2 regions of the Pseudomonas sp. 3296 genome follow, and region 2 is predicted to be linked to the other one. Evidence: riboswitches for the same ligand, from Rfam matches in the RefSeq annotation. Region 2 holds a riboswitch; the other holds the start of a gene.
What was found. Region 2 has a riboswitch for cobalamin ahead of J2X66_RS20550 (CbtB-domain containing protein). Riboswitches for the same ligand answer to the same signal wherever they lie in the genome.
Positions count from the first base shown of each region.

Region 1 (3,401 bases), on a different contig from region 2:
TGGTTTTCTTCATGACCCAGCCACGAATCCCCTTGCCGTCATCGGGTTTGGGGGGCGCGTTGGTTTCGGCCGCCAGCACGTCGCCGTTGGGCAGTACGTAGAGCCAGCGTGGGTGATCGAGGCCTTCAGCGAAGGCCGCCACTTGGGTGCCGGCGGTAGCGATGGGTTTCGCGCCGTCCGGCCAGCCGATCGCGGGGGCGATGTTCACCGTCGGGATCAGGGTTTTATTCGGTTCGGGCAACTTGGGTGACGGGCCGGTGCCGTCGGAGACTTGCAGACTGGAGGTTTCACCACAGGCGGCAAGCCCTCCGGCGAGCACGATGACGAGAACGAGCGGGGGCTTGCGCATACTGGTCTTCCCTATGAATGCAGTGTCTTAATTCATAGAGAAGATAAACAGAGCGATGGTTCAACCGGTCAGCCGCGAGCTTCCTTGAGCAGCACCGCAATGCCGGGGTGATAGTTGCCGGCTTCATTGCGCAATTTGCGGTAGGCGTAAGGGAAGTACCAGGCCACGGCGCAGCAGTGTTCCTTTTGCAGGTCGTCGACCATGTCCTGAAGTTCTTCGGGGGTCGCGCTCTGCTGGGCTTTTTGCGGAGCCACGAACAGGCAGCCGAGTTTCAGGTCACTGGCGTAGCTGATGCGTTTGGCATCGCTGGTGATGTCTTGCAGCGCCTGGGTCAGGTTCAGGCTGTTGACCTTGGGCCAGCGTTGAGTGGCCTGAAAGTAGGCGCGCTCTTCAGCAGTCGCTATAAACAGATCGGCACGGGCATTGCGCTCGCCTTCTTCGTTCTGTTTACGCGTCGTTGTATTTTGCAGAGTGACCATTTCCGCCATCCACGCAGCAGCATTGAGCAGGCCAAGGTTAGCCCTTTCGTCATGCCAGTAAGGCGCTTCGTTATCGCCGCGAACCGAGTTGTAGCGGTCGATACAGTCAAACCAGCGTTCCAGCACCGGTCGCAGGAATTCCAGCTTCGGATTGCTGATAATCATGCCTTGCATGTTGCCCACCCTTGTAATTGTGTTGTTGGGTTTGTGGCTCTTTGATATCACTGCTGACCGTGTGGTGCAAGATTGGCATCAGTAAATTGAGCGGCGGCAGTATATCGCTCGCCGGGGCTTTGTCTTTATTTGACGCTCCACCCCCAACCCTCTAACCTTCGCGGCTTGTTTCAGGTGCTCTGTGGCGGTGGTCGACAGAGTGAAACAGGGAAGCCGGTGAGTGACTATCGTCAAGCGACGAAACGTTACGATCCCGGCGCTGCCCCCGCAACGGTAAATGAGTGAAGACTGCGCCTTGAGCCACTGTGTCGAAGCCGACATGGGAAGGCGCGCAGTCCGGCCAAAGCCGCTCATGAGCCCGGAGACCGGCCTGATTCATCCAGCGGCATCACGGTGGGCGATGCCAGGCTTCTTGCCGTCTATTCTTGTGCCTGCCCGCCGTTATCCAGCCTCAACGGAGAGCTCCCCCATGACCGATACCCCTGATCGTGACGAACGCCATTTGGCGCGCATGCAGCGCAAAAAAGCCGTGATCGACGAACGCATTGCCAATTCCCCGAACGAGTGCGGCCTGTTGCTGGTGCTGACCGGCAACGGCAAAGGCAAAAGCAGTTCGGCGTTCGGCATGCTCGCTCGCTCCATGGGCCACGGCATGCAGTGCGGTGTGGTGCAATTCATCAAGGGCCGTAACAGCACCGGCGAGGAACTGTTCTTCCGTCGCTTCCCGGAGCAAGTGCGTTTCCATGTCATGGGCGAGGGCTTCACCTGGGAAACCCAGGACCGCCAGCGTGACATTGCCGCCGCCGAAGCCGCCTGGGCGGTGTCCCGTGAATTGCTCAACGATCCGTCCATTGGCCTGGTGGTGCTGGATGAGTTGAACATCGCCCTCAAGCACGGCTACCTCGACCTCGATCAGGTGCTCAGCGATTTGCAGGCGCGCCCGCCGATGCAGCACGTGGTGGTGACCGGTCGCGGCGCCAAGCCGGAAATGATCGAGCTCGCCGACACCGTCACCGAAATGGGCGTGATCAAGCACGCGTTCCAGGCCGGGATCAAAGCGCAAAAGGGCGTCGAGTTGTGAGTGAGCCTCGTCATTGCCCGGCGGTACTGATTGCCGCGCCGGCCTCCGGTCAGGGCAAGACCACCGTCACCGCCGCGCTGGCCCGTTTGCATCGCAATCAGGGGCGCAAGGTGCGCGTATTTAAATGCGGCCCGGACTTTCTCGACCCGATGATTCTCGAGCGCGCCAGCGGTGCGCCGGTGTATCAACTGGACATGTGGATGGTCGGCGAGCAGGAGAGTCGTCGACTGTTGTGGGAAGCCGCCGCTGAAGCCGACTTGATCATCATCGAGGGCGTCATGGGCTTGTTCGATGGCACGCCATCCAGCGCCGATCTGGCGCGGCACTTTGGTGTGCCGGTGCTCGCGGTGATCGACGGCACCGCCATGGCGCAGACCTTCGGTGCGCTGGCGTTGGGCCTGGCCAAGTATCAGCCGGACTTGCCGTTTGCCGGCGTGTTGGCCAATCGCGTCGGCACGCTGCGTCATGCGCAACTGCTCGAAGGCAGCCTCACCGAAGGCTTGCGCTGGTACGGCGCGTTGTCACGGGAAACCGGAATCGAATTGCCGAGCCGTCATCTGGGCCTGGTTCAGGCCAGTGAGCTGAATGACCTCGATCTGCGCCTGGATGCGGCGGCCGATGCGTTGGCCAACAGTTGCGAGGTGGCGCTACCACCTGCGGTGGAATTTGCCGCCCCGGATGTGATCCCTGCCGAGCCGTTGCTCGCGGGTGTACGAATTGCCGTGGCCCGTGATGAAGCGTTTGCGTTCACCTACGGCGCGAGCCTGGATTTGCTGCGAGCCATGGGCGCCGAGTTGCGGTTTTTCTCACCGATTCGTGACAGCCGAATTCCAGAGGCAGACAGCTTGTATCTGCCGGGCGGTTATCCGGAATTGCACCATGTAGCACTGTCGCAGAACACCACGATGCTCGACGCGATACGGGCACATCATGCGGCCGGTAAACCACTGTTGGCCGAGTGTGGCGGTATGTTGTATTTGCTCGAATCGCTGACGGATGTCGACGGCACTCGCGCCGAACTGGTGGGTTTGCTCAAAGGCGACGCAGTGATGCAAAAGCGTCTGGCGGCGTTGGCGTTGCAAGCGGTGGAATTGCCGGAAGGTTCGTTGCGCGGGCACACGTATCACCATTCGCTGACCAGTACCGAGCTTGAGCCGATTGCGCGTGGCCTGAGCCCGAATGGCGGGCGCGGGGCGGAGGCGGTTTATCGTGAGGGGCGGATGACGGCTTCTTATGTGCACTTTTATTTTCCGTCCAATCCATCGGCGGTTGCCGCGCTGTTCGTGCCTGATCATCAGGACGCCATCGCGAGCAGGCC
Region 1 is NZ_JAVDUY010000001.1:764,642-768,042, reverse strand. It holds gene J2X66_RS03670 (sorbosone dehydrogenase family protein) at 1-349, opposite strand, end outside; gene J2X66_RS03665 (hypothetical protein) at 418-1,002, opposite strand; cobalamin riboswitch at 1,158-1,391, shown strand; gene cobO (cob(I)yrinic acid a,c-diamide adenosyltransferase) at 1,472-2,083, shown strand; gene J2X66_RS03655 (cobyrinate a,c-diamide synthase) at 2,080-3,401, shown strand, end outside.
Region 1: it holds a riboswitch for cobalamin, as region 2 does, so the genes downstream of both, cobO (cob(I)yrinic acid a,c-diamide adenosyltransferase) here and J2X66_RS20550 (CbtB-domain containing protein) in region 2, are expected to answer to the same signal.

Region 2 (3,401 bases):
ACTGCGTCAACGGTGCAGGCGTTGCGGATTTCCGGCCATTGGAAGGCCTGGACCAGCGGCTTTGGCAGGGCCAGGCCCGAGGTTTCGATAAGGATGTGATCGAGATCGCCGCGACGGGCCACCAGTTCACGCATCACCGGGAAGAATTCTTCCTGAACGGTGCAGCACAGGCAACCGTTGGCCAGCTCATAGACACGACCGTTGGCTTCTTCTTCGGTACAGCCGATGGAGCACTGCTTGAGGATTTCGCCGTCAATGCCCAGCTCGCCGAACTCGTTGACGATCACCGCAATGCGACGGCCTTGGGCGTTGTCGAGCATGTGCCGCAGCAAGGTGGTTTTGCCCGAGCCGAGGAAGCCGGTAACGATGGTGACGGGGAGTTTGGCCAGTGTTTTCATCGGATGCCCTTTGGCAAGGTGGCGGGCATACGGGACGACGACCGCAGCAGCACACGCTGCGCGGAAGATTTCGCCACCGGATCACCCCGCCCGGTTGAAAGTCAGAATCTGTGTCGAGGCAGGTCTCCTGGCTGACGGCTGGCCAGTCGTTTGACTGGCGGTTGCTGCGCCTTCCCGCTCGCGCCATGGCTGGCGCATGCAGTGGCATGGCAGAAACTGAACCGTTCACAGTTGCGGGGGCAGCCGCGGCATTGACCGCGTTCCCTTCTTAGCTTCGGCAAACGCCGAAGAACCTCGAAAGCGCAAGGCTACGCATCGGGCTGGGGCGGGTCAATGTCTTGTAGCGGCCAATAGGACGCTATCGCGAGTTGAGAACCCTTGCCAATTGACGCGAATCCCCCGCCCATGCTCTCCTACGCATCTTGTTACGGGTGCCCTTCATAGGGTGAAACGGGAAACCGGTGAATCATGTGCTTTACTCAAAGCCATGTCAGTCCGGTGCTGCCCCCGCAACGGTAAGCGAGCGAAGCATCAAATCCACTGTGCCAGCAGTTCGGCATGGGAAGGTGATGCTTGCAGGTCAAGGCGAAAGCCAGCGCCCCTCGTGAGCCCGGAGACCGGCCCGCAACACAAAGTGACCGTTACGGTCACTGAACAACAAACCCGCGGTGGGCGGGCGCTGTTTGAACGTCTGCGCGCCCGGCTCGCAGGGGTTTTCCATGCGCTCTATTCACCCGCTGACAGACCAGAGGGATGCGCCATGTCGATCATCAGCAGCACCGGCCACACAACGACCAGCACCACTTCCACCCTGACTCAACGCCTGACCGCCGCCATCTGTGCGTCGATCCTGGGCGCTTGCCTTGTGTATTTCGCCGGTTTCTCGCACATCGAAGCGGTGCACAATGCCGCGCACGATACCCGTCACAGCGCTGCGTTTCCGTGCCATTGAGAGCTGACGAGATGATCAAGCGTATTGCGCAAACCGCAGGGTTCACGGGGCTGCTGGCCGCCCTGCTGCTGACCTTGCTGCAAAGCTTCTGGGTCGCACCGCTGATTCTTCAAGCGGAAACCTACGAGAAAGCCGAGCCGGCAGTGGTTCAACCCCATAAACACGCCGATGGCGCCATGGCCGCGCACACCCACGACGCCGAATCCTGGGAGCCGCAAGACGGCTGGCAGCGCGTGCTGTCGACCACTGGCGGCAATCTGGTGGTGGCCGTGGGTTTCGCCCTGATGCTCGCCGGCCTCTACACTCTGCGCGCACCGACCAAAACGTCTCAAGGCCTGCTCTGGGGTCTGGCCGGTTATGCAACGTTCGTCCTCGCACCGACCCTGGGCCTGCCGCCTGAACTGCCGGGCACCGTTGCTGCAGATCTGGCGCAACGGCAAATCTGGTGGATCGGCACTGCCGCTTCAACCGCTGTCGGCATTGCGTTGATCGTTTTCGGCCGTCACTGGCTGATGAAAGTGCTGGGCGTGGCGATTTTGGCCGTTCCGCACGTGATTGGCGCGCCACAACCGGAAGTGCATTCGATGCTCGCGCCGCAAGCCCTGGAAGCTCAATTCAACATCGCTTCGCAGTTGACCAACGTAGCGTTCTGGCTGGCCCTGGGCCTGATCAGCGCCTGGTTGTTCCGCCGCAAAAGCGATGGCCAATACCACGCATGACTGAGGCCAGCACAGCGCCGACGCTAGTGGTCGGCCTGGGCTGCCAGCGCGGCTGCCCCGCCAGCACGCTGCGGGCATTGCTGGATCAGGCGCTACAGGCTCATCAAATCGGGCTTCATGAGATAAAGGCACTCGCCAGCATTGACCTGAAGCGCGATGAGCCTGGCCTGATCGAACTTGCGGAACAACTCGCACTGCCGTTGATGTTCTTCAGCAGTGAACAATTGGCTGGATACCACACCAGCCTCAGCCATCGTTCCGACATCGCGTTCGAACGCACCGGCTGCTACGGCGTAGCGGAAAGTGCCGCCCTGGCACTGGCCGAACAGCTGGTTCAGGCTCCGGTAAAACTGCTGATCTGCCGACAAAAATACGCGCAAGCAACCCTGGCATTGGCTGGCGCTGCATAAAATCCCCGATAATCGCGCATTCGATCATGAGCAATCTTCATCTGAAGCGTTGCCCGGCCTCTTTTTTCACAGGAAACGACGATGACCGTCTACTTTATTGGCGCGGGACCCGGCGACCCGGAACTGATCACGGTCAAAGGCCAACGGCTGATTCGCAGCTGCCCGGTGATCATCTATGCAGGCTCACTCGTGCCGGCAGCCGTGCTGGAAGGCCATCGCGCCGAACAGGTGGTCAACAGCGCCGAATTGCACCTGGAACAGATCATTGATCTGATCAAAACCGCCCACGCCAACGGTCAGGACGTGGCGCGGGTGCATTCCGGCGATCCGGGTCTGTATGGCGCGATTGGCGAGCAGATTCGCTACCTGCGTGAACTCGACATTCCGTTTGAAATCATTCCTGGCGTGACGGCGACTGCGGCGTGTGCAGCGCTTTTAGGGGCTGAACTGACCTTGCCGGACATCTCGCAAAGCGTGATTCTGACCCGCTACGCCGACAAGACCGCCATGCCGCCGGGCGAGGAACTGGGCAGCCTGGCGCAGCATGGGGCGACCATGGCCATTCATTTGGGCGTGAATCATCTGGAGAAAATCCTCGCTGAGCTGCTGCCGCATTACGGCGCGGACTGCCCGATTGCGGTGATCCACCGGGCGACGTGGCCGGATCAGGATTGGGTGGTGGGTACGCTCCAGGATATTGCCGCAAAGGTCGAGGCCAAAGGGTTTCGGCGCACGGCTTTGATTCTGGTGGGACGGGTGTTGGGGAGTGATCAGTTCAGCGAGTCGTCGCTGTATCGTGCGGGGCATGCGCATCTCTATCGCCCATAGGGCCCCATCGCGAGCAAGCTCGCGATGGGGCCACTGAATTTCACCCGTAAAAAAACGGCGCTCACGGGGCGCCGTTTTTCATGTCGCAGCGAAC
Region 2 is NZ_JAVDUY010000007.1:266,515-269,915, reverse strand. It holds gene cobW (cobalamin biosynthesis protein CobW) at 1-398, opposite strand, end outside; cobalamin riboswitch at 498-710, opposite strand; cobalamin riboswitch at 811-1,039, shown strand; gene J2X66_RS20550 (CbtB-domain containing protein) at 1,159-1,350, shown strand; gene J2X66_RS20545 (CbtA family protein) at 1,362-2,069, shown strand; gene J2X66_RS20540 (cobalamin biosynthesis protein) at 2,066-2,479, shown strand; gene cobM (precorrin-4 C(11)-methyltransferase) at 2,561-3,307, shown strand.